Linked DNA regions of Thiocapsa rosea. The main gene of each other region encodes a partner of the protein of the gene in region 2 in a complex. Links are inferred from orthologs where the notes say so. Each region holds a gene or a part of one and is shown on either strand. Other genes may lie near its edges.

What was found.
Region 1: the proteins of smc (region 2) and BDD21_RS22060 are in contact, whole or in part, in a crystal structure (PDB 3ZGX), measured with the Bacillus subtilis proteins. The link is inferred for Thiocapsa rosea from one-to-one orthologs.

What each region holds. Positions count from the first base shown.
Region 1 is NZ_RBXL01000001.1:4,958,026-4,972,126, forward strand. Bases 1-2,896 are described here. They hold BDD21_RS22060 (segregation and condensation protein A), read right to left. Parts: upstream 1,937-2,896; coding sequence 1,064-1,936; downstream 1-1,063. Other genes in these bases: rluB (23S rRNA pseudouridine(2605) synthase RluB), read right to left, coding at 1-395; scpB (SMC-Scp complex subunit ScpB), read right to left, coding at 472-1,071; BDD21_RS22065 (tryptophan--tRNA ligase), read right to left, coding at 2,045-2,896. Outside these bases: more of BDD21_RS22065, read right to left, coding at 2,897-3,262; BDD21_RS22070 (site-2 protease family protein), read right to left, coding at 3,281-3,952; BDD21_RS22075 (L-threonylcarbamoyladenylate synthase), read right to left, coding at 4,213-4,836; BDD21_RS22080 (PHP domain-containing protein), read right to left, coding at 4,846-5,721; BDD21_RS22085 (hypothetical protein), read left to right, coding at 5,925-6,671; BDD21_RS22095 (sigma 54-interacting transcriptional regulator), read right to left, coding at 6,941-7,834; BDD21_RS22100 (sulfite exporter TauE/SafE family protein), read right to left, coding at 7,914-8,591; BDD21_RS22105 (DUF3050 domain-containing protein), read left to right, coding at 8,819-9,598; BDD21_RS22110 (TusE/DsrC/DsvC family sulfur relay protein), read left to right, coding at 9,706-10,008; hcp (hydroxylamine reductase), read right to left, coding at 10,286-11,578; BDD21_RS22120 (carbonic anhydrase), read left to right, coding at 11,899-12,666; BDD21_RS22125 (hypothetical protein), read left to right, coding at 12,738-13,613; BDD21_RS22130 (chromate transporter), read left to right, coding at 13,591-14,101. UniProt on the Bacillus subtilis protein: Participates in chromosomal partition during cell division. May act via the formation of a condensin-like complex containing Smc and ScpB that pull DNA away from mid-cell into both cell halves.
Region 2 is NZ_RBXL01000001.1:2,830,325-2,845,651, reverse strand. Bases 8,431-12,552 are described here. They hold smc (chromosome segregation protein SMC), read right to left. Parts: upstream 12,165-12,552; coding sequence 8,631-12,164; downstream 8,431-8,630. Other genes in these bases: BDD21_RS12565 (CNP1-like family protein), read left to right, coding at 12,369-12,552; BDD21_RS12575 (cell division protein ZipA), read right to left, coding at 8,431-8,484. Also shown: BDD21_RS12605 (cytochrome c3 family protein), read right to left, coding at 92-721; BDD21_RS12600 (multiheme c-type cytochrome), read right to left, coding at 721-2,142; BDD21_RS12595 (cytochrome c family protein), read left to right, coding at 2,679-3,989; BDD21_RS12590 (carbonic anhydrase), read right to left, coding at 4,177-5,007; BDD21_RS12585 (segregation and condensation protein A), read right to left, coding at 5,012-5,284; NAD-dependent DNA ligase LigA, read right to left, coding at 5,468-7,738; more of BDD21_RS12575, read right to left, coding at 7,714-8,430; more of BDD21_RS12565, read left to right, coding at 12,553-12,983; prlC (oligopeptidase A), read left to right, coding at 13,189-15,222. UniProt on the Bacillus subtilis protein: Required for chromosome condensation and partitioning.

The DNA.
Region 1 (14,101 bases), 2.1 Mb from region 2 along the record:
ATCAGACCGGAGGTGTTGATGTCGAGCCGGCCGACCGCGATCCAGCGGCCCTCTTTGGGTTTGGGCAGACGACGAAACACCGTCGGGCGCTCCTCGGGATCACGCCGCGTGACCAGCTCGCCTTCGGGCTTGTGGTAGGCGATGACTTGGGGAAGCTTCTCTCGCCGCCCCCTGAGCTTGACGTCTTGCCCGTCCACGCGGATCCGATCGCGGCTGGTGACTCGATCCCCGAGCTTGGCGAGATCGCCGTTGACCCGGATCCGCCCCTCGCTGATCCAGCCCTCGATGGTGCGCCGCGAGCCCAGGCCCGCATCGGCGAGGGCTTTTTGCAGGCGCACGGGCTCCTCGGCGGGAGGCGGCGGGGGCGATGGGGGCAAGCGTCGGTCGGTTTTCATGAAGGTTCTCGGGTTGGAGGATGGGTTTCGCTGTGCTCTACCCATCCTACGACTGGGTGTGGGTGCCTCGCGGCGATCATACACCAGCGTCGTCTCGGGGCTTTTCATCCACGGCATCGCGGGTCGGCTCCTCGAGCCTCAACTCCTCGTCGATCAGGAAATCCGGGGAGCGGATCTCGGCGAGTGTCGGCAGCTCGTTGAGAGAGCGCAGACCGAAATAATCCAGGAACTTGCGCGTGGTGGCGAAGAGTGCGGGCCGCCCGGGGACGTCGCGATGACCGACCACGCGGATCCACTCGCGCTCGGTCAGGGTCTTGACGATCTGGGTGCTCACGGCAACCCCGCGGATGTCTTCGATCTCGCCGCGCGTGATCGGCTGACGATAGGCGATCAGCGAGAGTGTTTCGAGCAGGGCGCGCGAGTAGCGCGGCGGGCGCTCGTCCCAGAGACGTGCGACCCAGGGGGCGATGGTCGCGCGCACCTGAGTACGCCAACCGCCGGCGACCTCGACGATCTCTAGACCGCGCCCGGCATAGTCTTCCTGAAGCGCAGCGATCACCGCAAGCAGCTCCGCACGCGACGGACGCTCGTCGTCCAGGAAGAGCGCAAGAAGCTGATCCAGGGTCAGTGGCCCACCCGCGGCGACCAGCGCGGCCTCGACGATCTGTTTAAGCAAGTTCCGCCTCGTCGAGGACGACACCTGCTGCGGTCTCGCGCAGACGCACATGGATGGGCGCGAACGGCTCGGCCTGGACCAACTCCAGAGTCGCCGCCTTGATCAGCTCCAAGAGTGCGAGAAAACTCACGACGACGCCTGCACGCCCCTCGGTGACATCGAACAGATCCGTGAAGGCGAGGAATCCGCCATCACTCAGGCGCTCGAGCACCCACGACATGCGCTCGCGCAACGACAAGGATTCGCGCTCGACGCGGTGGCGTGTGAAGAGATCGGCGCGTGCCATGACCTCGCGCATGGCGAGAAGCAGCTCGCGGAAATCCACATCCGGCGGGACGCGCTGAACATGGCCCGGCGGCACCTCGACGCGGACGGCAAAGACATCCCGCTCGAGCCTGGGCAATGCGTCCAGATCCTGCGCCGCCTGCTTGAACCGCTCGTACTCCTGGAGCCGACGCACCAGCTCGGCACGCGGATCCTCGCCCTCATCCTCCGCGGCCTGCACACGCGGCAGGAGCATCCGGGATTTGATCTCGGCCAGCATCGCGGCCATGACCAGATACTCCGCCGCCAACTCCAGGCGCAGCTCGGTCATGAGGTCGACGTATTCGATGTACTGGGCGGTTATGGCTGCAATCGGGATATCCAGGATGTCGAGATTCTGTCGCTTGATCAGATAGAGCAACAAATCCAACGGTCCCTCGAAGGCATCCAGAAAGATCTCGAGCGCATCCGGCGGGATGTAGAGGTCCACGGGCAAGGTCAGGAACGGCAGGCCCCGCACCATGGCGAAGGGCGCCACCTCGAGCGGCATCTCCACCTGTTGCCCCGGCGGCGGCTGACGGTCGGTCCCCTCGTCCGCCATACTCAAGTCCCAAAAAAAGTAAAGATTCTAAACCGCGCCCCACCGACGCCGATCTGTGCTTCGAGGCCCGCAGCACCTCCAAGACAGCACCGAAACACCGGGCGCGGTTTAGGTCATGACCAGGGACATGGCGTGCCGAACCTCTTCAAGTGTCTCGTGGGCGACATCGCGTGCACGCTCGCAGCCGTCGTTGATGACGTTGCGAATGAGATCGGGCTGGGAGGCATACTCCTGCGCGCGTTGCTGCATCGGCATCAGCTCGGCGAGCACCCCGTCGATCACCGGCTGCTTGCATTCGAGACAACCGATGCCGGCCGAGCGGCAGCCCTGCTGCACCCAGTCGCGGACCTGATCGTTCGAATAGACCAGATGGAACTGCCAGACCGGACACTTCTCCGGATCGCCCGGATCGGTCCGGCGCACCCGCGCCGGGTCGGTCGGCATGGTCCGCAGGGCCTTCTCGACAACGGCGGGTTCGTCGCGCAGGGCTATGGTGTTGCCGTAGGACTTGGACATCTTCTGCCCGTCTAGACCCGGCATCTTGGACGCCTTGGTCAGCAGCGGCATCGGCTCGGGCAGGATGACGCGCCCGCCGCCTTCCAGATAGCCGAGCAGACGCTCGCGGTCGGCCAGGGTGATGTTGGCCTGCCCTTCCAGCAGCGCATGGGCGACGCTCAACGCCTCTTGATCGCCCTGCTCCTGATAACGTCGTCTCAGCCCATCGAAAAGCTTGGCGTTCTTCTTGCCCATCTTGCGCTTGGCCTCTTCCGCCTTCTCCTCGAAGCCGGACTCGCGACCGTAGATGTGGTTGAAACGCCGCGCGACCTCGCGCGTCAGCTCGACATGCGCAACCTGATCCTCGCCGACCGGGACCTGCCCGGCCTTGTACATGAGGATGTCCGCACTCTGGAGCAGCGGATAGCCAAGAAAGCCGTAGGTCGCGAGATCGCGCTCCTTGAGCTTTTCTTGCTGGTCCTTGTAGCTCGGCACGCGCTCGAGCCAACCCAAGGGCGTGATCATGGAGAGCAGCAGATGCAGCTCGGCATGCTCAGGGACCCGCGACTGGATGAAGAGCGTCGCCGAGCCCGGATTGATCCCGGCGGCCAACCAGTCGATCACCATCTCGCGGGTGCTCGTCGGGATGATCGAGGGATCCTCGTAGTGCGTCGTCAGGGCATGCCAATCGGCGACGAAGAAGAAACACTCGTATTCGTGCTGAAGCTCCAGCCAGTTCTTCAGGACGCCGTGATAGTGGCCCAGGTGGAGACGGCCCGTAGGACGCATCCCGGAGAGGACGCGCGAGTGATGTGCGGAGACGGAAGTCAAGGTTTGGCAGCCTCGTAATCAGACGAAGAAGAGCTCTCTTACGATCGCCGAGCCGGGGAGCAGGCCCACGGTGCCGATCACGATCGGAAGCAGGACGGCACCCAGGAGCCCGGTGATCAGCAACGCCAGCAGGATGATCAACCCGAAGGGTTCCAGTCGCGAGAACTGCAGGGCCACCTTCGGCGGCAGCACGGCGTTGAGCACGCGCCCGCCGTCGAGCGGCAGCAGAGGGATCAGATTCAGGACCATCAGGAAGACGTTGATCAGGATCCCGGCGGCGCCCATGTAGATCAGAGGAAGGGCGATCCATTGGTTGGCAGGCAACAGCAGCACACCCAGCTTGATCATGCCCCCCCAAAAGAGCGCCATCAGCAGGTTTGCACCCGGACCTGCGACCGCCACCAAGGCCATGTCGCGGCGCGGATGGTGCAGGTTGCGCCAGTTGACCGGGACGGGTTTCGCCCAGCCGAAGAGAAACCCGACCAGGAAGAAGGTGGCGAGCGGGACAACGATGGTTCCGATCGGGTCGATATGCTTGATCGGGTTGAAGGTCACGCGACCGAGCATTAGCGCGGTCCGATCACCGAGCCGACTCGCCACCCAGCCGTGCGCGGCCTCGTGGACCGTAATCGCGAACAGCACCGGGATGACGAGGACGGCGAGCAGTTGGTAAGGGTTTAGGGCTTCCATCGCGGCATTATATACCGAGCGCGCGCCGGTTCTTCGCCGCATTGCACGCCCCGCGCACCGCTAGACCGCGCCCGGTGCGGTATGCGTCATTCGTTGGAATGGCTTGGCCGCGCCAGCTCCGACGACTGTCGGAGCTGGCGCGGTGAAAAGGATTGAAAAATTTAAATTTTGAACCGCGTCTCGCCAAGATCGAGGAACCCCCCGACGCTGAACACAACGTGAAAATGACGCATTTCGCTCTAGACGCGGTTTAACTGGGGTCATTCCTCGAACATGCTCGCATCGCCCTTGCCGCGCCGCATGAGGCTCGGCGGTTCCGCCGTCATGTCCACGACGGTGGTGGGCTCCAAACCGCAAAACCCGCCGTCGATGATGAGATCGACCTGCTTGTCGAGCAGTTCCCGCATCTCCTCGGGATCGGTCAGGGGTCGATCGTCGCCCGGCAAGATCAGCGTGGTGCTGAGAATCGGTTGGTCAAGCTCGCCGAGCAGTGCACGACAGATCTCGTTGTCCGGCACCCGGATGCCGATCGCCTTGCGCTTGGGATGAAGCAGCCGCCGCGGGACCTGCTTGGTCGCTTCGTGGATAAAGGTGTAAGGGCCGGGCGTCAGGCTCTTGAGCAACCGAAACGCCTGGTTGTCGATCTTCGCATAAGTCGTGATCTCGGACAGATCGCGACAGACCAGGGTGAAGTTGTGCTTGTCGTCGAGCTTGCGAATCCGGCGGATCCGCTCCATCGCAGACTTCTCGCCGATCTGACAGCCGAGCGCGTAGGAGGAGTCCGTTGGATAAAGGATGACGCCGCCCTCCAACAGGATCTCGACCGTGCGGCGAATCAGACGCGTCTGCGGATTCGCTGGATGGATCTGAAAAAACTGCGCCATGGCTCGAGATCAACCGACAGCGGCTCGACGGGGACTCGGTTCCTCGTCAAGCTCGGGCCAGTCGTGCCAGATCGGCGTACAGGCGGGCGGCAGGGCGGGCAAACGCCCCAGATCGATCCAAGGATTTTCAGGTCCGTGGTAGTCGGAACCAGCGGAAGCGAGCATGCGCTGGTCGCGTGCAAGGCAACCAAAGTTGAAGACCTCGTCCCGGCTGTGGCTCCCGGAAACCACCTCCAGGCCCACTCCGCCGCACTCGCGGAACTCGCCGAGCAGCTTCAGCAGACGGGTGCGCGTGAGCTTGTAGCGCGCCGGATGTGCGATGACGGCTTGACCGCCCGCGCCCGTGATCCAACCGGTTGCCTCCTCGAGTGTCGCCCATTCGCCGCTCACATGGCCGGGCTTGCCGTTGACCAGATAGCGGTTGAAGACATCCCGCAGGTCAAGCGCATGGCTCTTCGCGACCAGGAAGCGGGCGAAATGGGTGCGTCCGATAAGACGACCGTTCGAGAAGGCCTTCGCGCCCTCGTAAGCGCCCTCGATACCCTTTTTGGCCAGACGGCGCCCGATCTCCTCGGCACGCCAGCCACGATAGGCGAGCAGACGGCTCAGTCCGGTCTGAAGCGCGAGATTCTCGGGATCGACATTGAGACCCACGATATGAACGGTGCGACCGCCCCAGGTCACCGAGATCTCCACCCCGGGGATGAGCCGCAGACCGAGCACGTCGGCCGTTGCTCGTGCCTCGGCCAGACCCTCGGTGGTATCGTGATCGGTGAGAGCAATGACCCGCACACCTGACGCGAACGCGCGCTGCATCAAGGCATCGGGGGTCAAGGTGCCGTCGGAGGCTGTTGAATGGCTGTGAAGATCGGGGCTTTTGGTCATTGTTCTAGTCTAACTGATCCCTCGGATGCGTGCCTCGGGCCGGCGAGAGGCCGGATGCGAGACGGGGATGGTCACGCTTGCTATATTTCCAGGTATGGGGGTCGGAGTCTCCTTGCAACGGCCGATGCCGCAGCGCTCCGGGATGCAGGCCGGATCGGTCGATCCGACCTCAGTTTCTTTATTGTTGCCAGGATGATCAGCCCATGCTCCCGAAGGTCGACCTCATCGATATCGCGGACGAACTCACCCGACTCGGCGACGAGATCCAGCGCGCCTTCGACGACTCGGAGCAAGCCGTCGAACCCACACCACAGGTGTTGTTGAGCGGACTCGCGCAACTGCTCGACACCGTGCGGACCGGTGAGGCCGAGGCGCGAGGAGAGTCGGTACAGGTGCTGCGCTCAGCCACCGGCGTGGTACCCGACGCCCTGCTCGAGCATGGCCTCGGCCTCCTGCGTCAACTCGGCGATCTCGCGCGTCGCCTGAATCTCGAATCGCAGGCGCAATCCGTCGAGGTTCTCGCGGTTCCTTTCGCCTGTTGGATGTTGCGACGCGGCGGCGAGCTGCAGCACCCGGAAGACGTCGTCAATGCCCTGTCAACGCTCGCAAATCGCTTGGAACGACCCGAAGAGCTCGCCGAGCTCTACGGCCTGATGCGCGAGATCGCGGAGGGCATCGGCGCGGACCGCATCCAAGGGATGGACCCGACCGACCCGACCGATCCTTGGCTGTTGCTCCTGATCAATCGCGGAATCGTCGCCACGCGCAGCCACCAGCCTGCCCTAATGATCGAGGCGTTCGACGCGATCGGCGAGCAACTGCCCGATCATGCCCCCCACTTTTTCCGCGAGGGCATGGGAGAAATGGAGTCGCTGCACTACCCCGCGCAGGTCCGCGAGGTGATGCAGCGTTACTTCGACACATGGTGCAGTGGTCAGCGCCTACACTGAACCCGACTGAACCGCGTCGGCGGTCCATGCATCCTTTCGAGCAAACTCCCGGCGTAACGCATTCCAGCGCCGCCGGTGGAGACGCGGTTCAGAAAATATCTATTTCCTACTTTCCTATTTCCTATTTCCTATTTCCTATTTCCTATTTCCTATTTCCTATTTCCTATTTCCTATTTCCTATTTCCTAAACCGCGTCCAGTGCCGACTGTCGGGAACCCCTCCGACCTATCGCCACATGGCAACATCGCCGGACAACTCCGGGGCGCGGTTTAGCTGGTGATGAGGTGTTTTTGAAGGCGATACAACAACGTATCCCGAGTCAACCCGAGCAGACGCGCGGCCCGACTCTTGTTTCCGCCGGCCAGCGAGAGGGCTTGGCGGATCAGCTCCGCCTCCAGGTCGTTGAGATCGATCCCGTGCGGCGGGAGCGAGAAGGCGATGTCGTTCTCCGACAGAGGCGCCCCCCGTACCAGCTCCCCCGGTAGGTTCTCGGGTCCCACCGCCGTACCGGGCAGGAGAATCACGAGACGCTCGCACAGATTGGCAAGCTCGCGCAGATTGCCCGGCCAGGTGTAACGGCGCAGCAGGCGCTGCGCACCGGGCGTCAGCCACGGCGGATCGAGCCCGTGTCGCGCCGTCGCCGTCGCGATGAAATGCTCCGTCAGCGCCGGGATATCGAGTGCGCGTTCACGCAAGGGCGGCACCTCCAGCGGAACGACACAGAGTCGCAGATACAGATCGCGCCGAAACGCCCCTTGCTGGACCTGCCGATCGAGGTCCAAGGCCGATGCCGCGATGATCCTCAGACCGGAGCCGGAGCACGTGCCGTCGCTGGCGGAATCCTGCACGAGGATCTGGTGAAGGAGTCGCGCCTGATCCGCCGCATTCAGCTCACCGACCTCGTCAAGATAGAGGGTTGCGGGACCCTCCTGCACGAGCGTCGACACGCAGCGGTCGAGCGCGTCGGGCGGTGCCCCGGTGCAGGCGAGCACGCCGAACCGGCCATCCCGACGGGCGCTGCACGCATGGATCTCGCGCGCCAGGGTCTCTTTTCCGGTGCCGGGTTCACCCAGCAGCAAGACACCCACGTCCGTCGCGGCAACCATCGACAGGGCATTGCGGAGTCGATTAAAGGCGGGAGACCGGCCAATCAGAGTCGTCATGACACCCATCCGAAATCGTTTGCATTGTGCTCGTGTAGGTTCGACTGCGCTCGCGACGCCCTCTCTGGCATGTCCGGCGCTATCCGTTGACGATGAAGGTCAAGAGCCCAAGCAGGATCACGCCGAGACCGGCCATGGCCTGAAAGCGTCGGTCCTGCCCGAGCCGAAAGAGCTGTCCGGCAAAGAGCCCCCCCAGGACCAATATCGGCAAGGTCCCCGCACCGAACAGGGCCATGTAGAGCGCCCCGGCCAGAACGCCGCCTTGCGCGGGCGTGCTCAGAAGCATGCTGTAGACCAGCCCGCAAGGCAACCACCCCCAGACCATGCCGAACAAGACCGAGCGCGGCAGCGTGGTCACCGGCAACAGGCGTCGCCCGAGCGGCTCGAGCCGGCGCCACAGGGGTATGCCCAGGCGCTCGATTGTCGCGAACCGGGGAAACCAACCCCCGATATAGAGTCCGATGCCGATCATGATGCCGGCGGCCAGCCAACGCACGCCTTCGAAGAGCCAAGGTGAGCCACCCGAGCCGAGCAGCATCGCCCCGAATGCACCCGAAACGGCCCCGGCCACGGCATAGCTGGCGATGCGGCCCACGTTGAAGGCCAGCACGAACAGACCGAGCCGTTTGCGATCGTTGCGCGTCTCGGGCGGCAGCGAGTAGCTCAAGGCACCGCTGATCCCCCCGCACATGCCGATACAGTGCAGGGCACTGAGCAGCCCGACAACGAACGCGAGCGCGTAAGCGGAGCCCGTCATCCCGCGGAAAACCGTCCGACCCGATCGCCCGTCATCCTGCCCGACTCCATCGCGACACCTCTCGCCGGGATCGCTCCCCGGCCCGAGACCAGGCTAATCGGAAGATTCAGCGCCCGCGATGACATCGATCAGGCACCCATCGTCTCGTACTGGAGATTTAGCGCCCGAACGCCTTATATTGTCGATTCAGTGTCGACTGAAATACTGAAATAACGAGGACGGGACTCATGGCATCACTGAACCTGGACCACATCCGGCCCCTGCAGGAACAGCTCAACGCACATCCGATCTACGGCGCCATCGAGCGCATCGAAGACCTCCAGGTCTTCATGAGTCACCATATCTTCTCGGTCTGGGACTTCATGTCCTTGATCAAGTACCTCCAGGCCCGGGTCGCTCCCGTCGCGGTACCTTGGATGCCGCATGGTGATGCCGGTGTGCGCTATTTCATCAACCAACTGGTCCTCGAAGAAGAATCCGACAGCCTGCCGCTTCCGGGCGGCGGCGTGGAGTACGCAAGCCATTTCGAGCTGTACTGTCGCGCCATGACCGAGGTCGGCGCCGACGGCGAGATGCCGAGACGTTTCCTCGATCTGGTCGCCGAGCAGGGTGTCGACAAGGCACTCTACGCATCGATGGTCCCGCTGCCGTCGCGCTATTTCTCCGAGACCACCTTCTGCTTTATCCGCGAGGACAAGCCGCATCTGGTCGCGGCCGCCCTGGCCCTCGGACGCGAGAAACTGATCCCCGGCATGTTTCGGCAGTTCCTCGAGCAGATGCGGATTACCGAGACGCAGGCACCCGTCTTCCATCACTACCTGAACCGGCATATCCACCTCGACGAAGACTTCCACGGTCCCCTGTCGATGAAACTCCTCGAGCAGCTGTGCGGCGACGACCCGCAACGGCTCGACGAGGCCGAGACCGCCGCTGAAGAGGCAATCTGCGCCCGTATCAGGTTCTGGGACGGCGTGCTGGAGGCGATCCAGAGCGGCCGCGGGGGATGATGAGCGGATGGACAGACGGGTAACGAACGTCTTGTATCGATCGGTGTCGCCACCACACTCTATTGGAGTTCTCAATCCTGACCACACAGCCTCTCGGAGTTGTACCCATGACCGAAGCACTGAGCGTTCCCTTGGACAATGAAGGTTTTCTCCTCAACCGCGACGACTGGAGCGAAGAGGTCGCCGTCGAGCTAGCCAAGGCGGACGACTTCGAGATGACCGATCAGGTCATGAACTTCATCCGCGAGGCACGAGCCATGTACGAGTCCGACGGCGTCGTCCCGCCGATCCGCATCTTCGCCAAGAAGCAAAAGGTCTCGACCAAAGACCTCTACGACATCTTCAGGAAAGGGCCGATGAAGCTGATCTGCAAGTGGGGTGGGTTGCCGAAGCCGACCGGGTGCGTTTAAAGCGCATATTTCAACGACAAGGAGAAGAGCGTTCGACCACTTTTCCTGGTTGCGGCGCTTCCGTTAGACCTTTTCCCGGAAATCACCTAAACCGCGTCCAGAGCAATATGCGTCATTTTCACTTTGCGTTTGGCGTTGGAGATATCCTCGATCTCGGTGCGACGCGGTTTAAAATTTAATATTTTTCAATACCTTAAACCGCCCCGACTCCGACGGTCATCGGAGCCGGCGCGGTCAAGCTCATCCAACAAACGACGCATATCGCACCGGGCGCGGTTTAAGCCGTCATGGCAAGCCGCAGATCCCCTTCGGCATCATTTCCGCTCAAACGCAGATCGAATCGCTCCTGCAGGATCGCAAAGACGTTCGGCGAGACGAAGGCCGGTGCGTTCGGGCCCAGGGTAATCCCCTTGACCCCGAGGCTCAGCAAGGTCAACAGAACAGCAACCGCCTTCTGCTCGAACCAACTGATAACCAGGGTCAGAGGCAGCTCGTTGACGCTGCACTCGAATGCCTCGGCCAAGGCGGATGCGACCGCGATGGCGCCGTAGGCGTCGTTGCACTGCCCCATGTCCATGAGGCGCGGGAAGCCCAGGTGCTCGCCGTACTCGTGATCGCGGATTCGGTACTTGCCGCAACCCAAGGTCAGAATGAACGAATCATCCGGCGTGCCCTGCGCATAGTCGCTGAAATAGTTGCGGCCCGGATCCGCCCCGTCGCATCCGCCGATCACGAAGAAGCGGCTGATCTGCCCCGCCTTCACCGCATCGACGATCGTTTGTGCGTGATCCAAGAGTACCGTGCGATGAAAACCGACGGTCGACTCGCCCGTCAGCAGCTCCTCGCAGGGCTCGCAACGCATGGCCTCGCCGATCACCTCGGAATAATCCCCGTCGAGCACCCGCTGACCATCGGGAACCGCTGTCCCGCGGGTCGTGAAGAGCCGACCCTTGTAGCTCTGAGGCGGGATCAGGACGCAGTTGGTCGTCGCCACCACCGGACCCGGGAAGGCCGCAAACTCGCGCTTCTGGTTTTGCCAAGCACCGCCGTAATGCCCGGCCAGGTTCGGATGGTTCTGAAAGAAGGGATACATGTGCGCGGGCAGCATCTCGCCGTGCGTATAGACCTTGATGTCGGTCCCTTCGAGCTGCACGAGCAGATCCCGCAGGTCAGCCAGATCATGACCGGTCACCAGGATGCCCCGGCCCGCTTGCGTCCCCTCCTTCACCTTGAAGGGTGCTGGCTTGCCGAAGGCCTCGACATGACCTTCGTCGAGCATCTGCATCACGCGCAGATTCATCCGTCCGCATTCCAGACAGTATTCAAGCAGACTCTTCACGTCGAAGTTGACGTTGGTCATGGTCGCAAAGAGCGCCTCCTCGATGAAGGCCGACACCGTCTCGTCGGACTTGCCCAAACGCCGCGCGTGATGCGCATAAGCGGCCATCCCTTTCAGACCGTAGAGCAACATCTCTTGAAGGGACTGGACATCGGCGTCCTTGCCGCACATCCCGGGGGAGGTGACGCAGCCGGTCTTACGGTAGGTCTGTTCGCATTGGTTGCAGTGCATGGGTGCCTCTGAATCGAATCGGGATCAAGGTGCCCTTGTCGCTCCCGCGGATCGGTTCTGTTGATCGTTGGGGTCGATGAGGGGCGCTCAGTCTGGCGAGGGCGCACCGCTGTATCCTTGACTTAGATCAAGGCGAGCGGAGTCCAGAGGCCGCAAGTCCGGCTGTTCCCCGCTCCAAGCCTCAGCCGAGCATCGCTTTTCGAGCGGAAAGACCGTTATGCTTTGCAGCATCGTCGAGCCGAATGAACCCGACGCCATCCAAGCCGGCCATCAGCAACCTGGCCGGAGCCCGATTTACCCTTTGCATGACGAGACAGACGATGAAGCGCAGGGCGATCGCGACCTTAACCTTGATTCTCGGCACCGTGCCGATCGGCACCGGGCTCATCGGAGCCGGGTTGGCCGAAGCAGACGAAGGAACACACTGGGACTACTCCGGCGCCCGGGGTCCGGAACACTGGGGCGAAATCGACCCGCATTTTATCGCCTGCAGGTCCGGCCAAGCTCAAACACCGATCGACATCGCAAGCCGGATCGACGCCGATCTGCCGCGTATCGGCTTCCACTACAGGCCGGGCGGCCATGACGAGGTGCATAACGGTCACACCATTCAGGTCGACTACGACGCCGGCAGCACCATCACGCTGGACGGCCGCGATTACAGCCTCAAGCAGTTCCACTTCCACACGCCCAGCGAGAACCATGTCGACGGCAAGACATTCCCGATGGAGGCACATCTGGTGCATGCCGACACCGAGGGCCATCTCGCGGTCATCGCGGTGATGTTCGAGGAAGGTCCGGAGAACCTCGCCCTGTCCACCCCGTGGGCGGCGATGCCGCGGCTGCAGGGCCGCACCGCGCATCTTGGAACGAAGGCATCGGCCGAAGCGCTGCTGCCCGCCGATCGCGCCTACTACCGTTTCGAAGGCTCGCTGACGACGCCTCCGTGCACCGAGGGCGTGACCTGGCTGGTGATGAAGCATCCGGTGAGCGCCTCGCACGGACAGCTCGTGAAATTCGCACGGGCGATGGGACACCCGAACAATCGACCGATCCAGCCGCTGAACGCGCGGGTGGTGTTCGAGTAAGTCGCCAGTCCTCTGACCAGGCGTCTCGGAGACCGAGACGGACCGCACCCCTTAATCAGCCGGGTATCACGATGAACGACAACGCCGTTGAAGTGCTCAATACCCCCTACTCGGACGTGCACTATTACGAGTGCAAGATCATCCTGCAGGCCCATCATTTCATCACTGCAAAAGCCTTCAAGGACTTTTGGTCGATCGTGCGTCATTCGGCCAAGAAGTGCGGCGTAAAAGTCAAGGAGGCCGATGGCGCATTCGACAATCATGTGCGCGAGGTGCTTTTCTTCGATACGCCGGGGTGCGATCTCTACAACAACCATTTCATCGTCCGGCTGCGGAGCTTCTACAAAAACGGTTGGCCGGACGGTCTACCCGAGCTCACGGTCAAGTTCAGGCACCCGGATTTCGAGACTGCCGCTGCCGTCGACGTCCGGCCGGCCACGCCGGGTGCACATATCCGAATCAAGTTTAAGCAAGAGCTGCTGCCCTTGCGCGAGGGACTCGGCGGCTTTCGGTCGATCTATTCGCATAACTGTGTTCTAGCGACGCCGCGCGAACAGATCGACATGGCCGTCGAGGATCTCACACGCGCCTTCCCCGCGTTGCTTCAAGCAGGGGCAAAATCCGACGAGCGAATCTCTTTGGTCAAGGACCTCGCGGTCGAGGAGGTGCAGGTGAATGTCGGGGAGCTTCAGTTCGGGCACGGCATCAATGCGAAGACGACCATCGCGGTCTGGCGCAATCGCCAACATGAGCGCCCCCTCTGCGGGGAGTTCGCCTTCCAATACAAATTCGATCGTCGTGAGGATCTAAAACGGGAGAGCATCGATCGGGCCATCGAGTTCTATAAAACACTCCAAATGGACGCCTACGAATGGGTGACCCTTGGGACTACAAAAACCGGCATCGTCTACGGACTCGGGAACAATGCCTCGACCAATCGCGAATGAACCGAGCGCGGTCGCCGCGCCACCTTCGATCGGCAAGATCTTCACCGCCTTCGCCCTGATCGGGATCTCCAGCTTCGGCGGGGGGCTGGTCGCCTACCTGCGCGACGTGGTCGTCGATCGCGAGAAATGGCTCTCGGACGACGAGTTTCTCGGTGCGCTCGAGATCGGCCAGACACTGCCCGGTCTGAACTCCACCAATGTCGCGGTCATCGTCGGGCGCAAGCTGCGGGGACCGCGGGGGGCCGCTGCGGCAGCACTCGGACTGATCCTGCCGGGTGTGGCGATCTTGATCGTCCTCGGGCTTCTCTATGTCCGGTTCCACAACAACCCGGATGTCGCGGCGGCCTTGGCCGGCGTCGCGGCCGCGGCCGTCGGACTGCTGCTGCAGGTGACGCTCAAGATCGGCGGGCGCAGTTTTCTCAGGCCCAAAGACCTGATGTTCATCATCCCGACCTTTCTCATGGTCGGCGTCTTTCATGTCTCGCTCG
Region 2 (15,327 bases):
TGTCGTGTTCGTCCGGAATCCGATTACGATTGCGACAACGACAACGATTACGACAAATTCTGCGAGTGTTTGCTCGAGACTTCTCGCGGACTCAGTGCGCACTCATCAGCTGCTCGGCCGTTCCCGGCTCCAGCCCGAACTCCTCTTCGACCATCCGGTTCCATGCGTCGCGTTTGAAGGTGCTCTCGTCGGGCACCTTGCGATGCACCAGGTTGTAGTGGCAGTCGATACAGGACTTGCCGTCCGTCTCCTCGCGATGGATCGCCGCCGTATCCGCACGCTTGCCCTGGATCGCATCCTGCGTATGACAGCGCTTGCAGGTCGCCGAGTCGCGGGCTTGAAACCATCTGCGCGCGGCGAAGGCGGCCTCGGGCAGGTGTAGGGCATTGATCACCGGGTCGTCGTAGTCCGGTCCGAAGAGCTGCTTGAAGAGGTCCTTCGATCCCACCGCATGGTCCCAGGTCGCCGCGAAGACGCCTTCTGAGACGTGGCAGTCACCGCAGGATGCGCGCACCCCGGATGCCGAGTCGTAATGGACGGTTTGCCGATAGCTCTCTTCGGCATAGGTCATCGAATGGCAGGTCGTGCAGAAGGCGTTGGTGCTGGTGTAGTGATCGAACTCAAGCAGGAAGGTCATGAAGAGCACCCCGCCGACACCGCCGACCACGAGCGCGATCAGCACATGGCGGGTGATGAACACAGGTGCGCGCAGCTTGCCCATTACTCGGCCTCCCGGGGTGCGAAGCCGAGGATGGCGCTCGCCTGATCGGGCTGATCCAGCCACTCGTGCTGCCCGTTTGCGCGCAGCACGGCGTCCACCAGCTCGTCTGCGTGCTCGCCTGCCACCGCCCGCGCCTCCGGGAGGAAGCGTGCATAGAAATTGCGGCCGACCAGATACATGCCCTCCCACCAGGCGTGGTTCGGACTCATCATGGAGGCGCCGTGTCGGGCGCGTGCGCCTTCGTCGTGCCACAGCTCCCAGTAAGTGAACTCGATCGGCTCGTCGAACGCGGTCGGAGTGAGGAGACCGCGCTCGTAGAGGCCGGCCATGATCGCCCGTGCCGGTTCGCCGAATTTCGTGTTGTAAAGCTCGACAACCGCGTCGAACTGACGCATGAAGCTCTCGGTGAAGCCCTTGCCGTGACATTCGACACAGACCAGGGACATGGCTTGACGGCGCCGCTCGGGTGTCGCCACCGCCTTGACGGTCCCGACCGTGCCGTCGGCACGCGTCAGCTCGGTGCCGCGCCGCGGCGCAGGCTCGTCCGCGGGCAGCTCCATCTTGTGCCCGTCTTCGAAGATGACCAGGAACTGGCGCTTGGAGACCGGCGTATTGAGGCTCCAGACGTTGCGCAGACCCACATCATGGGTCGAGGGCAGCTTACCGGCGGCACCCATATGACAGGTCACGCAGGTCGGCGCGGCCGTATAGTCGCGCCCGGCATTCCACTCGGCTGCATCAAGATTCATCTCGTCGCGATGCGCGGCATAGACCATCCCGTGTTTGGACGCCTCGAAGACCTCCTTGTCCGGCGAGTCCGGGCCGGAGTGACAGCGCACGCACGCCTCGGGCTCGCGCGCCTGGGCCTTCGAGAAGCGATGCCGGCCGTGGCAGGATGAGCATGACCCCTTGGATCCGTCCGGATTGATCCGCCCGATACCCGAGTTGGGCCAGGTCGCGGGATCCAAGGTGCCGTCACCGCGCACCTTCACCCGCGAGCCGTGACACTGATCGCAGGATGCGGCCTGCATGGCCGCGCCGCCGACGTTTTGCGCCAGTGCCGGAATGCGATCCTCGATGATGGAGTACGCCTCGGCGTGGACCGAGCCTTGCTGCTCTTCGAACTCTTTCGTGTGACAGCGCCCGCAGTCCTTCGGCGAAACGATGGTCGCGATGACCTGGCCCTCATGCTCGATGGCGTCCACATCGGAACGCTCGGCCCGATGGCAATCCATGCAGTTGACACCCGCGGCGGCATGGGCGCTGTCCTGCCACTGCTGCGCCAGCCCGCTCGATGCCTTGGTGTGGCAACTGACGCAGGCGCTGCCGGCTTCGTGGCCCCAGTTGCTCGGGTCGAGTTTGACCTTGTCGGCCGCTGCGGGCACCGCGATCGACAGGGTTAGAGCACAAAGAAGAAGCAATCGTATCGGTATCGAGACTGGAATAGCGCACATCTGAACAACCTCTGAAGACTGCCGGAAAGAACGACGCGTCCGATTATAGGGCGGCCGGACCGAGCAATCTAATTCAGAACCTATCGATATTCTGTTGTTGACCCATCGGATGACCGACGGAGAAAAAAGGGCTAAAGCAACGAACAAAAAGGCTCTTTTTTTTCTTTTCATTATGCGGCTATTTCGAATAGACAGGGTGTGGCCCGACCGAAAGATCCAGAAGGCCCCGGCCTGAACCCATTCAATTTAAACCGCGCCTCACCGAGATGGAATATATCTCTGAAGCCAAACGCAACATGAAAATGACGCATGTCGCTCTGCCGCGGTTTAACGCATTAGAATTTAATTAAATGCTATGGGTTTGGACCGGAGCGAGACAGGAACCGAATTTCATTGACTGCAGGCACTTTTCCCGACGGCATCAATAGTGAACAATTCACGACGGTCGGACAGGCGTCCGTGTCACACCGTCCACATCACAAGAAGATAAGGAGCGACACCCCATGCAACCTATACTCGCGGGACTCTCGATCGCATTCGGCCTTGCACTCGGTCTCGGAGGTCTCGCCGCTCCGGCGGCGGCCGAAGACACCTCCGAGCCGATCCACCTGATCTCGTCGGAGGTTTGCCAGACCTGTCACGAGGAGATCTACCGGCAGTGGAAAGGCTCCATGCACGCCAACAGCACTGCGTTGAAGGATCCGATCCACGGCACCTTCTACGAGATGGAGGTCGGAGATCCGAGGGCCGAAGGACAGGTGCACAAGAAGTCCGGCACCTTCCCGATCTGTCTGCAATGTCACGCACCGAACGCGGCCCGCGACCAGACCACCAAGCTCGATGCCCATGTCGCCTACAGCGAAGGGGTCAATTGCGTCGCCTGTCATACCCTTCAGAGCTACAAGGGCATCCAGGGCGAGGACGGCAAGATGCGCCTAGGTCTGAAAGCCTACGAGCTGTCGGACAAGCTTCAAGGTCCCGCTGCCTTCCCGCGCGGCGTCCAGCAGCTGGCAGCGGCCGGTGACGACCTGTTCGGCGGTGCGGTCGACGACGCGGCGGGCTCGCAGAAGCCGAACCCGCATTTGGGCGAGCCGGTGGAGATGGACGGGATCGAGATCCCCGCACTGACCATGGAGGCCAGCCCCTTCCTGATGAAGACCTCGGATGCCTGCATGGGCTGCCACGATCAGCGCAACAATCCGCAGGACGTCCCCTTGTGCGCGACCGGCAACGAGTTCATCGCCAGCGGCAGCAAGGTTGCCTGCCAATCCTGTCACATGCCGGTCTCCAACGGCCTGGTGGATCACTCCATGGGCGGCGGACACGACCACGGCATGCTCAAGCGGGCCGTCGTGTTCGACGTGCGCACCGAGATCGACGGCGATGTGCTGAAGACGACCGTCCTCATGCAGAACTCGCAACCCCATTCGGTACCGACCGGAGCGCCCTTCCGCAACATGTATCTGAAGCTCACCGCCTATGACGATCAAGGCGAAGTGGTCTGGCAAAACTCGGAGAGTCATCCCTCCAAGGACGATCCCAAAGGCTACTTCTTTTACGGCCTTGCGGACGCTCAGGGGATGCCCGCACCGCCACCCACCGCAACTCAGCTCGGCGATGACACCCGGCTCAAGCCCCATGAGACCCGCGAAATCCTCTACGACATCCCTGCGGAAGGGGTCGTCTTGGTGCGCGGCGAGCTGTACTACAACCTCTTGTGGCCGTCGCTGGTGGAGAAGTTCACGCAGCTGCCGAGCGAGCTGACCGATCCGGTGCTGATGGCTGCCGTGGAGCAGAACATCTCCGCACCCTAAACCGCGCCCGGTGCGGTATGCGTCATGTGTTGGCATGGCGTGGCCGCGCCAGCTCCGACGACTGTCGGAGCTGGCGCGGTTTAAAGAATTGAAAAATTTTAAATTTTAAACCGCGTCTCACCGAGATCGAGAAGATCTCCGAAGCCAAACGCAACATGAAAACAACCCATGTCGCTCTGGACGCGGTTTAATAGCGGAAAAGCGAGAAGACCGGACGGCCGTTCAAGGGCTGGATGGGACGCGCGTTCATCCCCGTGGCCCGCGCAATGCGCTGAATCTGATCGGCGCTCACCTCGAGCGGTTCGCGAAAGACGAACCAAAGCACCGGCTCGGTGCAGGGCGGCGTAACCAACGAGCCCGTATATCTGTAATAGCTGCGATCCACCGGCAGCAGGAAGAGAGGGTTGATCCCCACCTGACGTTGCCGCACCCGCTCTCCGGGCTGGGTCGGCAGATACTCCAGGATCCGATCGAGGATCCGATTCTCGCGCTCGCCGGCCCGCAGCGGCACGGCGACGACGGCATAACCGCCCTTCCCGTCGCGATGCAGCATATGGATCTCGGCCTCCGCCGCAACACCCTGGAAACCATGCAGACCGGGGACGTGGAAGCTGAACTCGGCGAGGTCGTAGGCCTGTCCGCGGATCACGAGCGCACTGCCGGGCGGGGAGATCAGGCGGACTCCGCGGCCGGTATTCTCGGCCTCGAGGAGCTGCGATCGATAGCGGAAGAGCAACGGCGTGTAGCTCACGCGCTGGGTTTCGACGATATCGATCGGCGATTGCAGCTCGCCCCGCGCGCAGGTCTCGTACTCACCCCCGAGATCGCCCCACTGGTCCGGACCCGCGACCCCCGAGTAGGACCAATCGGGTGTCCCGGTCGTCGCCGCTTCGCGTGCGACGCCATCTCGGCAAAAACCGGCCGCGACCAGGCACAGAGTCAACTGCACAAGACGCCGCCGTCGGGCAGCATCCGGGCGCTCCGGGCGTCCAGGGTTCTCCGGGCGGACGCGTGTCATGGCATCACTCCTTGCGCTTTTTGATGCCGGCAATCGGCACGACCCGAGAATCCGGGGGCTCGTCGACATAGTAGGGGCGCTCGCCGCCGCGGCCTTGCGCGTCCGCAAGCTCCTTCTCGCGGGCGGCGATCAGCCCGAGGCACTGACGCACGTCCTCGATGGTCGGCTCCGACAGCGGATGACGCATCCCTGGCGGCGGGGTGACGTCTCGGATGATCGCCGACAATGTCTTGCGCATCGCGATCAGGATCTGTTGCTCTTTGCTTAAATCATGCATTGGGGAACCCGTAGAGTCTGGAGAGACGCGGTTCGATCGCGGGAAGCAGGCGATCGCTGTCGATGCGGTTCTGACGACCGCTCTTAAACCGCGCTCAGCGCGGTATCAGCAACATTGGGGCGATGCCGGAAGAATCCGGAAGCGCGCAGACATCGTTCGGACGTCGCTCGCAAGTCGTTTGGATCAAGGGCGATCGAGCAACGCGCTCAGCATGGCCTCGTCGAGAATCGCAACACCGAGTGATTGTGCCTTCTCGAGCTTGGAGCCCGCCGCCTCGCCCGCAATCAGATAATCCGTCTTCTTCGAGACGCTGTTTGTCACCTTCGCACCGGCGTCCTGCAACCGGGCGGCGATCTCCTCGCGCGGCCGGCTGAGTGTGCCGGTGATCACGATCGTCTTGCCCTCGAGGGGCAGCGCTTCCGAGGTCTGCGCAGGAGCTGGCGCGTCGGGCCAGTGGATCCCGGACTCGAGCAACCGCTCGATCGCCTCCCGATTGTGCCCTTGCGCGAAGAAGCCCGCAATCTCCGCCGCCACCACGGGGCCGACTCCTTCGACGAGCCGCGCGCTGTTGAGGTAGAGCTCTTCGAGTTCGGCCGCGCGAAGTGCAGCGAGATCCTCGAAGCGCCCCGCCAACGCCTGCGCACGCGCGGGGGTCAGACCGGGGAGCTTCAGTCCCGCCAGCCAGTGTGCAAGGTCGCCTTGCGCCTCGATCTGCGGATGCTCGATCAGGAAGCGATGCAGCGCGTTCGCGGTGTCCCGACCGACACCCTTCACGCCCCGATCGCGGACGAAATCCGCTTCTCGCGTCCGCACCAGCTCGGCCATCCCGCTGAACCGGGCGGCCAACGCCTGCGCGGTCGTCTCGCCGACATCCGGAATGCCGAGTGCGAAGATAAAGCGCGCGAAGGTCGTGGACTTGCTGCGCTCCAGGGCGTCGATCAGGTTGGCCGCGGACTTCTCGCCCATGCGTTCGAGGCCGACGAGCTGCTCCGCGGTCAGCCGATACAGATCGGCAGGCTCGCGAACCAACCCCAGATCGACGAGCTGCTCGATCAGCCTCTCGCCGAGACCCTCGATATCCATGGCGCGACGCGAGGCGAAATGCCGGATCGCTTGCTTGCGCTGCGCGGGGCAATAGAGACCGCCGGTACAGCGTGCCACCACCTCGCCCGGCGGGCGCAGCACATCGGACCCGCACACGGGACACTGGGCAGGCATCTCGACCGGCACAGCACCCGGCGGCCGGCGATCGACCAGGACGCTCACGACCTCCGGAATCACGTCGCCCGCGCGTCGGATGACGACGGTATCGCCGGCACGGACATCCTTACGGACGACCTCGTCCATGTTGTGCAAGGTCGCGTTGGCGACGGTAACACCGCCGACCTGCACAGGCCGCAGCCGCGCGACAGGCGTCACGGCGCCGGTACGTCCAACCTGGAACTCGACCGCCTCGACGAGCGTCAGCTCCTCCTGCGCAGGAAACTTGCGTGCAATGGCCCAACGCGGATGATGGCTGGTCGCGCCCAGGCCGATCTGATCGGCGATCCGGTCGACCTTGAAAACCACGCCGTCGATCTCGTAGGGCAGCGCATCGCGGCGCCGTCCCAAGTCCTCGAAATAGGCGCGACATCCGTCCGCTCCCGCGACCTGCCGCAGCTCTTTGGAAATGGGGATGCCCCAACCGGCGAGCCGTTGAAGCATCGCGATCTGGCTCTCCTCGGGGTCGATCGAGAGCTCGCCCCATCCGTAGCAGCAAAAGCGCAAGGGGCGCGTGGCGGTGATACGGGGATCGAGCTGGCGTAGGCTCCCCGCGGCCGCATTACGTGGATTGGCAAAGACGCGTTCGCCCCGTTGCGCGGCGTCCCGGTTGAGCCGCTCGAACCCCTCGCGGGTCATATAGACCTCGCCGCGCACCTCGAGCACGTCAGGCCAAGCCTCGCCGACGAGGCGCAGGGGCACGCTCTTGACGGTACGCACGTTCGCGGTGACATCCTCGCCGGTGGAGCCGTCGCCGCGGGTCGCAGCCTGAACCAACAGACCCGCCTCGTAGCGGATGCTCATGGCAAGGCCGTCGAGTTTGGGCTCGGCGGTGTAGAGGATCGGATCGGTACCCGGCAAAGCGGCGGCATTCCGACGATCGAAATCCGCCAGCTCGCCGTCGCTCATGGCGTTGGCGAGCGAGATCATGGGCAGACGGTGACGGACCGCAGCAAAAGCGGAGAGCGGCGCGGCGCCGACCCGCTGGGTCGGCGAATCCGGCGTTATCAGATCCGGATTGGCAGCCTCGAGGGCTTGAAGCTCGGCGAAGAGACGATCGTATTCGGCGTCCGGGATCTCCGGATCGTCGAGAACGTAATAGCGGACATTGTGGCGGGCGATCTCCGCGCGCAGCCATGCGGCGCGCTCGGCGGCGGCATCCGCACCGATCAACGCTCCGCCGTGCGTGCCCATCGGCGCTCGTTGTCGAGCACGGCTTGGCGCAGGTCCTCTTCCTTCCTCACCGTGAGCGGACGGCGTGTCTCGTCGAGCACCTCGCCGTCGAGTTCGCTGGCGAGCTTGCGGGCCGTGGCAATCATCTCTTCGAGGATGGTGATGTCCTCAGGGCGTCCGTCGAGCTGGGCGAAGAGCATGAGACCCGGAGTCGAGAATTCTTCCATGCCCTCGAAGGGGAAGGTCCCCGGCTTGACCATGTTGGCCATGCTGAAATAGATCCGCGTGTCGTGGTCGAACTCGTCCAGACAGTGGAAGATGTCCATCCGGCCGGGACGCAGACCGCAGATATCGGCGGCATCCATCAACTCCGGACCGGCGAAGGGCTCACGGCGCGCGCTGACGCTGAGCTGAATCAACAGCGGCTCCATGTCCGCCGGCATGTCCGTATCCGGCTCGTCGTCCGAATACAAGGCGTCGTCCGGGTCGGATTCGGCCTCCGACTCCGGATCGAGGCGGCGCGAACGCGCGGCGGGGGATCGGCCGGGCCGAGCCTGATCGGGCTCGCTCCCGCGCTCGTCGTCGGCGCCGCGCCCGAGCCGCGGCTCGCGCTTGCCGGTCGAAAGACCATAGGGTGCGTCGGCCTCTTCGTAGTCGTCGTCATCGTCCTCGTCACCGCCACGACGGCTGCGCTCCCACAGAAAGAGGGCGAGGACGAGCAGGGCTCCCACGACGATCAGGATGAGACGGATAGTATTGGCGTCCATTCAAGCGTTGCTGTCGGTCTGACGTTCAGGACTAGGGGGAGTATATCAACGCGCGGGCCACCTGTATCCCCGCTCGAACGGGTTTGACACGCGGCGTCGGCGACCCGAGCCCGCATCCGTACCCGGGGCAACACCCGTTGGCGCGCTCAGGAAACGGCCGCAAGCCGAACCGCCTCGTCGACATCCACCGAAACGAGCCGCGACACGCCGGGCTCATGCATGGTCACGCCGAGCAGATGATCGGCGATCTCCATCGTAACCTTGTTGTGGCTGATGAAGACGAACTGGACGCGGTCGGACATGGAGCGCACCAGCTCGCAGAAACGCCCGACGTTGGCGTCGTCGAGCGGCGCGTCGACCTCGTCGAGCATGCAGAAGGGTGCCGGGTTGAGCTCGAAGATGGCAAAGACCAGGGCCACCGCGGTGAGCGCCTTCTCCCCGCCCGAAAGCAGATGGATGCTCGAATTGCGCTTGCCGGGCGGTCGCGCCATCACGGTGACGCCGGTTTCCAGCAGGTCCTCGTCGGTGAGATCCAGGCTCGCGTGACCGCCGCCGAAGAGGCGCGGGAACAGGAGCTGAAACCCCTGATTGACCTGATCGTAGGTCTCGCGGAAACGGTTGCGGGTCTCGCGATCGATCTTGCGGATCGCCTGCTCCAGGGTCTCGAGCGAGCGGCTGATGTCCTCGTGCTGGGCGTCCAGATAGACCTTGCGCTCGGCCTGTTGTCTGAATTCGTCCACGGCGGCCAGATTGACCGGACCGAGCCGCTGCAGACGTGCCCCGGTCTTGGCGAGCGCCTCTTGCCACTGTGATTCGTTCGCCGCGGGATCGGTCTCGGCCAAGACGTCGAGCGGCGTCTGCCCGGTCTCGGCGATCTGCTCGGCAAAGGTCTGACGACGGACCAGGCGCTCCTGGTGCTCCAAACGCTGCCGATCGAGCTCGCCGCGACCGAGCCGACCCTCCTGCTCCAAACGCTGACGCGCCTGATCCAGCGCGCGCACCTCGCCGTCCAGGACTTCGAGCCGATTGCGTGCCGCGGCCAACGCCTGCTCGACCTCCACCCGCAGCACCAGCTGCTCGTCGAGCCGCGCCCGTTGCTCGGCCAAGGGCTCGACACTCTCCTCGAGCGCATCCAACAGCTCGGCGCGGCGCTCGTGCAGCATCGATCGGCGCTCCTGAATGCGCGCGAGGCTCTGTTGTGTGGCCGCCCGCGCGGCGCGGTTCGACTCGACGCTGACGCGCAAGCCTTGGCTCCGCTCCCGGCAACCTCGCTCCTCGTCACGAGCCGCAGCGAGCGCGGTGCGCAGCACCTCGCGCTCGGCCTGCATCGTTTCGCGTCGTTCCGCCAGGGTCTCGACCAAGGACAGATGCTCGTGCAGACGCTCGCGGGCCTCTTCCATCTCCTCCAGTGCCTCGGCCATCTGCTCCTGCAGCTCGTCGCGCTCGGCGCCCAGCGCCTGGAGCCGATCCTGTCGGTGCTCGCGCTTGGCGCGAAGACTCGCGAGTTCGGCCTTGAGCTGCGCGAGCTCGCGACCCAGGGCCGTCAATTGTCGTCCGGCGTCGGCCCGCTCCTCTTGAGCCAGTGTTCGGGCCGTGCGCAAACGTTCCTGCTCAGCGCAGAGCCCAACCTCTCGGCCCTGGTGATCGGCGATCTCCGCGCCGAGCACCTTGATCGCCTCCGCACGCGCGATGACACCCCCCTGCGCCCGCACCGGCGGCGTGCTCAACCAGTCGCGTCCGACCCGCGCACCCTCGGGCGTGACCCATTGCTCGGCCGAGCCCAGGGTGTCGCGCATCGCCACGGCGTCGGCGAGCCGATCGACGGTACGGACCCGACCGAGCAGGCCGTCGAGCGCCCAAGGTGCGCGAACATGCGCGAGGATCGCCCGAGCCGCGGTTGCGCTGTCCAGGTCGGGTGTCCCCTCGACTTGACTCTCGGCATTGCCGCGCGTCTCCAAGAGCACCAGACCCGGAGGCGGATCGCCGCCCGCGAGCGCACCATCGAGATTCGGGATGCCGACCGCGCGAACCGCGTCCCCGAGCAAGACCTCGACCGCTCGCTGCCAATCCGGATCGACCTCGATCCGATCGATCAGACGCGCGGCATCGGCGAGTCCCGCGTCGGCCAGCCAGTCGGCACGGCCGTCGTCGGCATCCGTGTCGGCGAGGGCCTCGTCCTGCAGGGCAGCGAGCGAGGCCAGCCGACCCCGGGCTTGCTGCAACAGGGTGCGGACCCGATCGATCTGCGAGGCGAGCGTCGCGATCGCCCCGTCACGCTCGGACAAGTCCGCGCCGTAGGTCTCGTGACGCGCTTCCATATCCGCGAGTGCGGCCTCCAATCGGCTCTCGCGCTCGACGAGCTGCAGAAACCGATCCTCGAGCTCCAGCCCCTGCAGACGTGCGAGATCCTCGTCCAAGCGCCGCAGTCGGTCCCGATCGCGGTCGCTGCGTTGCTCCAGTGCGTTGATCCGGGCACGCTCCGCCTGGGCCTGCTCAGACGGCCCGGCGGCCTCCCGACTGAAGTCGTCCCAGAGACGCTCCCACTGCTTGAGCCGATCCTCGGCGCCCGCCACGCTCAGCACAGCTGCAGCCAATGCCTGATCCGCGCCCGTCAGCTCGGGATCGTCGCGGGCGAGGTTGCGATCGATCTCGGCAAGACGACCCCGGTCGCGTTCCAAGTGGTCCTCGGCCTCGCCGATCTCCTGATCGAGCCGCACCAGCTCGCCTTCGCGCCGCCCGCGCGCCTCGTTGGCGAACTGGATCGCCTGCTCGGCCCGCGCAATCTCCGAGCCCACGGCGTAAAAACGGCCCTGTACCCCGTTGAAGGTCTCCGAGGCGCTCTGATAGTCGGCACGCCGCGCCTCGATATCGGCCTCGATCCGGCGCTGCTGCGCGAGCCCCGCCTCGGTCCGGGTCTCGGTCTCGGCCAGGCGCTGCTCGCGGGCGCGGATCTCCTCGTCGAGTGCCTGCCAGCGCAACGCCTTGAGCTCCAGGTCCAGACGCCGCTCCTCGGCCTTGAGCTGGGTGTAGCGCTCGGCGGAGGCGGCTTGGCGCTCCAGGTGCTGGATCTGTTTGTTGACCTCGTCGCGCAGATCGTCGAGCCGATCCAGGTTCTCGCGGGTTTGGCGCATGCGGCTCTCGGTCTCGCGGCGGCGCTCCTTGTACTTGGAGATCCCCGCGGCCTCCTCCAGAAAGATCCGCAGATCCTCGGGCCGCGCCTCGATGATGCGCGAGATCATGCCCTGCTCGATGATGGCGTAGGAGCGCGGACCGAGACCCGTGCCGAGAAAGAGGTCTTGGATATCGCGCCGACGGCAGCGCGTCCCGTTCAGGAAATAGGCCGACTGACCGTCGCGCGAGACCTGACGCTTGACCGAGATCTGATTGAAGGCGGCATAGGCGCCGCCCACCCCGCCGTCGGCATTGTCGAACACCAGCTCGATGCTGGCCGTCCCCACCGGCTTGCGACCGGTGCTGCCGTTGAAGATGACGTCGGCCATCGACTCGCCGCGCAGCATCTTCGCGGAGCTCTCGCCCATGACCCAACGCACCGCATCGATGACGTTGGATTTGCCGCAGCCATTGGGACCGACGACACCGACCAGATTGCCGGGAAAGAGCACCGTCGTGGGATCCACGAAGGATTTGAAGCCGGCCAGTCGGATCTTTTCAAGACGCATCCAAGAACCATACCGGAAGGAGAATCGGCGGCACAAGCGGGCCGATCGTGTCGCATGGCAGATGCCTTGCGGGCTGGTAGACTTGAGGATCGCCATCTCTCAAATCGCGCAGGCTCCAGCGGCCGTCACGTCTGCCGGGGCCGATTCCATCCCAAAGCATCGCATACCGCGCTGGGCGCGGTTTAATCCCCGGTGATCGACATCATGACACCTCCCCGCCAGCTTCCATCGGTCCTCCCGCCCCGGCATCGTTTTTTCTGGGACACCCTTCTTTTGCTGCATCTTCTTCTGCTCGCAATGCCCGTATCGGCCGCGGAGAACGCCTTCGTGAACAACGCCGAGCCGCCCGTGCCTTCGAGCGTTCGACCGGGCACACCTTGGCAGGAATCGAACACCGCGCTCCCGCCTTGGCCGCAGGACGCGGATCTGGTCGAGCTGGTCCCGGATGGACCCGATGCAGGCTTGCGGTATTTCATCGACACCCGCAACCTGCAGATCGGCTCCGACGATGTCGTGCGCTTTACGCTCGTCGCGGAGGGCAGCAACGGGAACCGCAACCTCTCGGTGGAGGGCATCCGCTGCACGCCGCGGGGCGCCTACAAGATCTATGCCTACGGTGCCGGCAACGGGTTCGTTCCGATTGCCTCGGACGAATGGCTGCCGATCCCCGCCCACGGCGGGGAGCGCTGGCGCCACGACCTGTGGCGGTTTCACTTCTGCATCCCGCAGGCCTTCGCGCCGCGCCCGAAGATCGACATGGTCCGCTCGCTCAAGGGCCGCATCTCGCCGCGCCAGAACATGGGTTTTCTGCCGGACTGACGACGCCGAGTGCATCGACACCACCGAGCGCCCGCCCCGACCCGGGCCATCGACTGGAAACTCCGGCCTGCAGCCCGCATGATCCGGCGCTTGGCGAGGCTCCGCCTGCTGCGAACCGCCGGTGGTCCCGGCGGCTCCCTGCGAGCGGTTGCCGAGCGCCACCCGACTGACCACATTGACCCGCGAACCCGATCAGGCCACACCCATGACGAACCCATTGCTCGAGACCACCGGCCTCCCGGCCTTTTCCCGGATCCGTCCCGAACACGTCGAGCCCGCCATCGACGTCTGTCTCGCCGACTGTCGTGCCGAGATCGAGCGTCTGACCCACGCGGTCCCGGTGCCGACCTGGGAGAACTTCGTCGAGCCGCTGGACGAGATCGACGACCGCCTGAGTCGCGCCTGGTCGCCGGTCGGGCACCTCAACGGCGTGCTCAACAGCGACGAGCTGCGCGCGGCCTACAACGCCTGCCTGCCGAAGCTCAGCGATTACGGCACCGAGGTCGGGCAGAACGAGGATCTCTTCCGCGGCTACCAGGCGGTCGCCGCGCAAGAGCATCTGAACCCGGCACAGCGCAAGCTGTTGGAGAACGCGCTGCGCGACTTTCATCTCTCGGGTGTCGACCTGCCCGCCGAGAAGAAGGCCCGCTACAAAGCCATCAGTCAGGAGCTCTCCCAGCTCACGACCAAGTATTCCGAGAACGTGCTCGACGCCACCAACGCCTGGAGCAAGCTGATCGAGGACGAGGCACAGCTCGCGGGCCTGCCCGAATCCGCGCTTGGGCTGGCCCGGCAGAACGCCGAACAACGGGGCCAGACCGGCTGGCTCTTCACGCTCGACCTGCCCTCCTACATGCCGGTCATGACCTATGCGGACAATCGCGAGCTGCGCTTCGAGCTGTATCAGGCTTACGGCACACGCGCCTCCGAACAGGGGCCGCATGCCGGACAGTGGGACAACAGCGAGATCATGGAGCGCATCCTGGCGCTGCGTCACGAGCTGGCCGGGCTGCTGGGATTTGCAAACTATGCCGAGCGTTCGCTCGCGACCAAGATGGCCCGCTCGCCGGACGACGTGCTCGCCTTCCTGAACGACCTGGCCGACCGCTCGGTCGACCAGGCCCGCAAGGAGCTCGCGGAGCTTACGGCGTTCGCGCGCGAGCAGCACAACGTCGAGACGCTGGAGCCGTGGGACGTCGGCTATTACGCCGAGAAGCTGCGCCTGCACCGCTATCAAATCAGCCAGGAAGAGCTGCGCCCCTACTTCCCGATTTCGCGGGTGCTGTCTGGTCTCTTCGGCGTCGTCGAGCGCCTGTTCGGGGTCAAGATCCAGGAGGCGGAGGCGTTCGACACCTACCACCCGGACGTGCGCTTCTTCGAGATCCGCGACGGCGCATCCGGGGCGCTGCGCGGCCAATTCTATCTCGATCCCTTCGCACGGCAGAACAAGCGCGGCGGGGCCTGGATGGACGTCTGCACCAACCGGATGCACACCAGTCGCTGCGACCAGCTCCCGGTCGCCTACCTGGTGTGCAACTTCACCCCGCCGGTCGGCGGCAAGCCCTCGCTGCTGACCCACAACGAGGTCGAGACACTCTTCCACGAGTTCGGCCACGGCCTGCACCACATGCTGACCAAGGTCGACTATCCCGGTGTCGCCGGGATCAACGGGGTACCGTGGGACGCGGTCGAGCTGCCCAGTCAGTTCATGGAGAACTGGTGCTGGGAGCGCGAATCGCTCGACCTCTTCGCCGCCCATTGGGAGACCGGCGCATCCATCCCGCAGGATCTCTACGAGCGCATGACCGCGGCGAAGAACTTCCAGTCGGCCATGCAGATGGTGCGGCAACTGGAATTCGCGCTGTTTGATTTCCGCCTGCATCTGGAATACGACCCGGCCAAGGGCGGGCGTGTCTACGAGATCATCGAGGAGGTCCGCGACCGGGTCGCCGTCATCCGCCCGCCCGCCTTCAACCGCTTCGCCCACGCCTTCTCGCACATCTTCGCGGGCGGCTACGCGGCGGGCTATTACAGCTACAAATGGGCCGAGGTCCTGTCGGCGGACGCCTTCTCGCTGTTCGAGGAAACCGGTGTTTTCGATGCAGATACCGGCCGATCCTTCCGCGAAAATATCCTTGAGAAGGGCGGATCCGAAGACGCCATGGTGCTCTATGTGCGGTTTCGGGGGCGCGAGCCGAATACGGATGCCTTGCTGCGCCATTCCGGCATCGCGGCTTAAACCGCGTTCGGAGTACGAACACTGGTGTCGGGGCCTGTGGTGATGGCGAGGCCACCATTGCCGATCGGCGCGACGCGGTTTAAGGGATTTAAGAAACGATTCAGT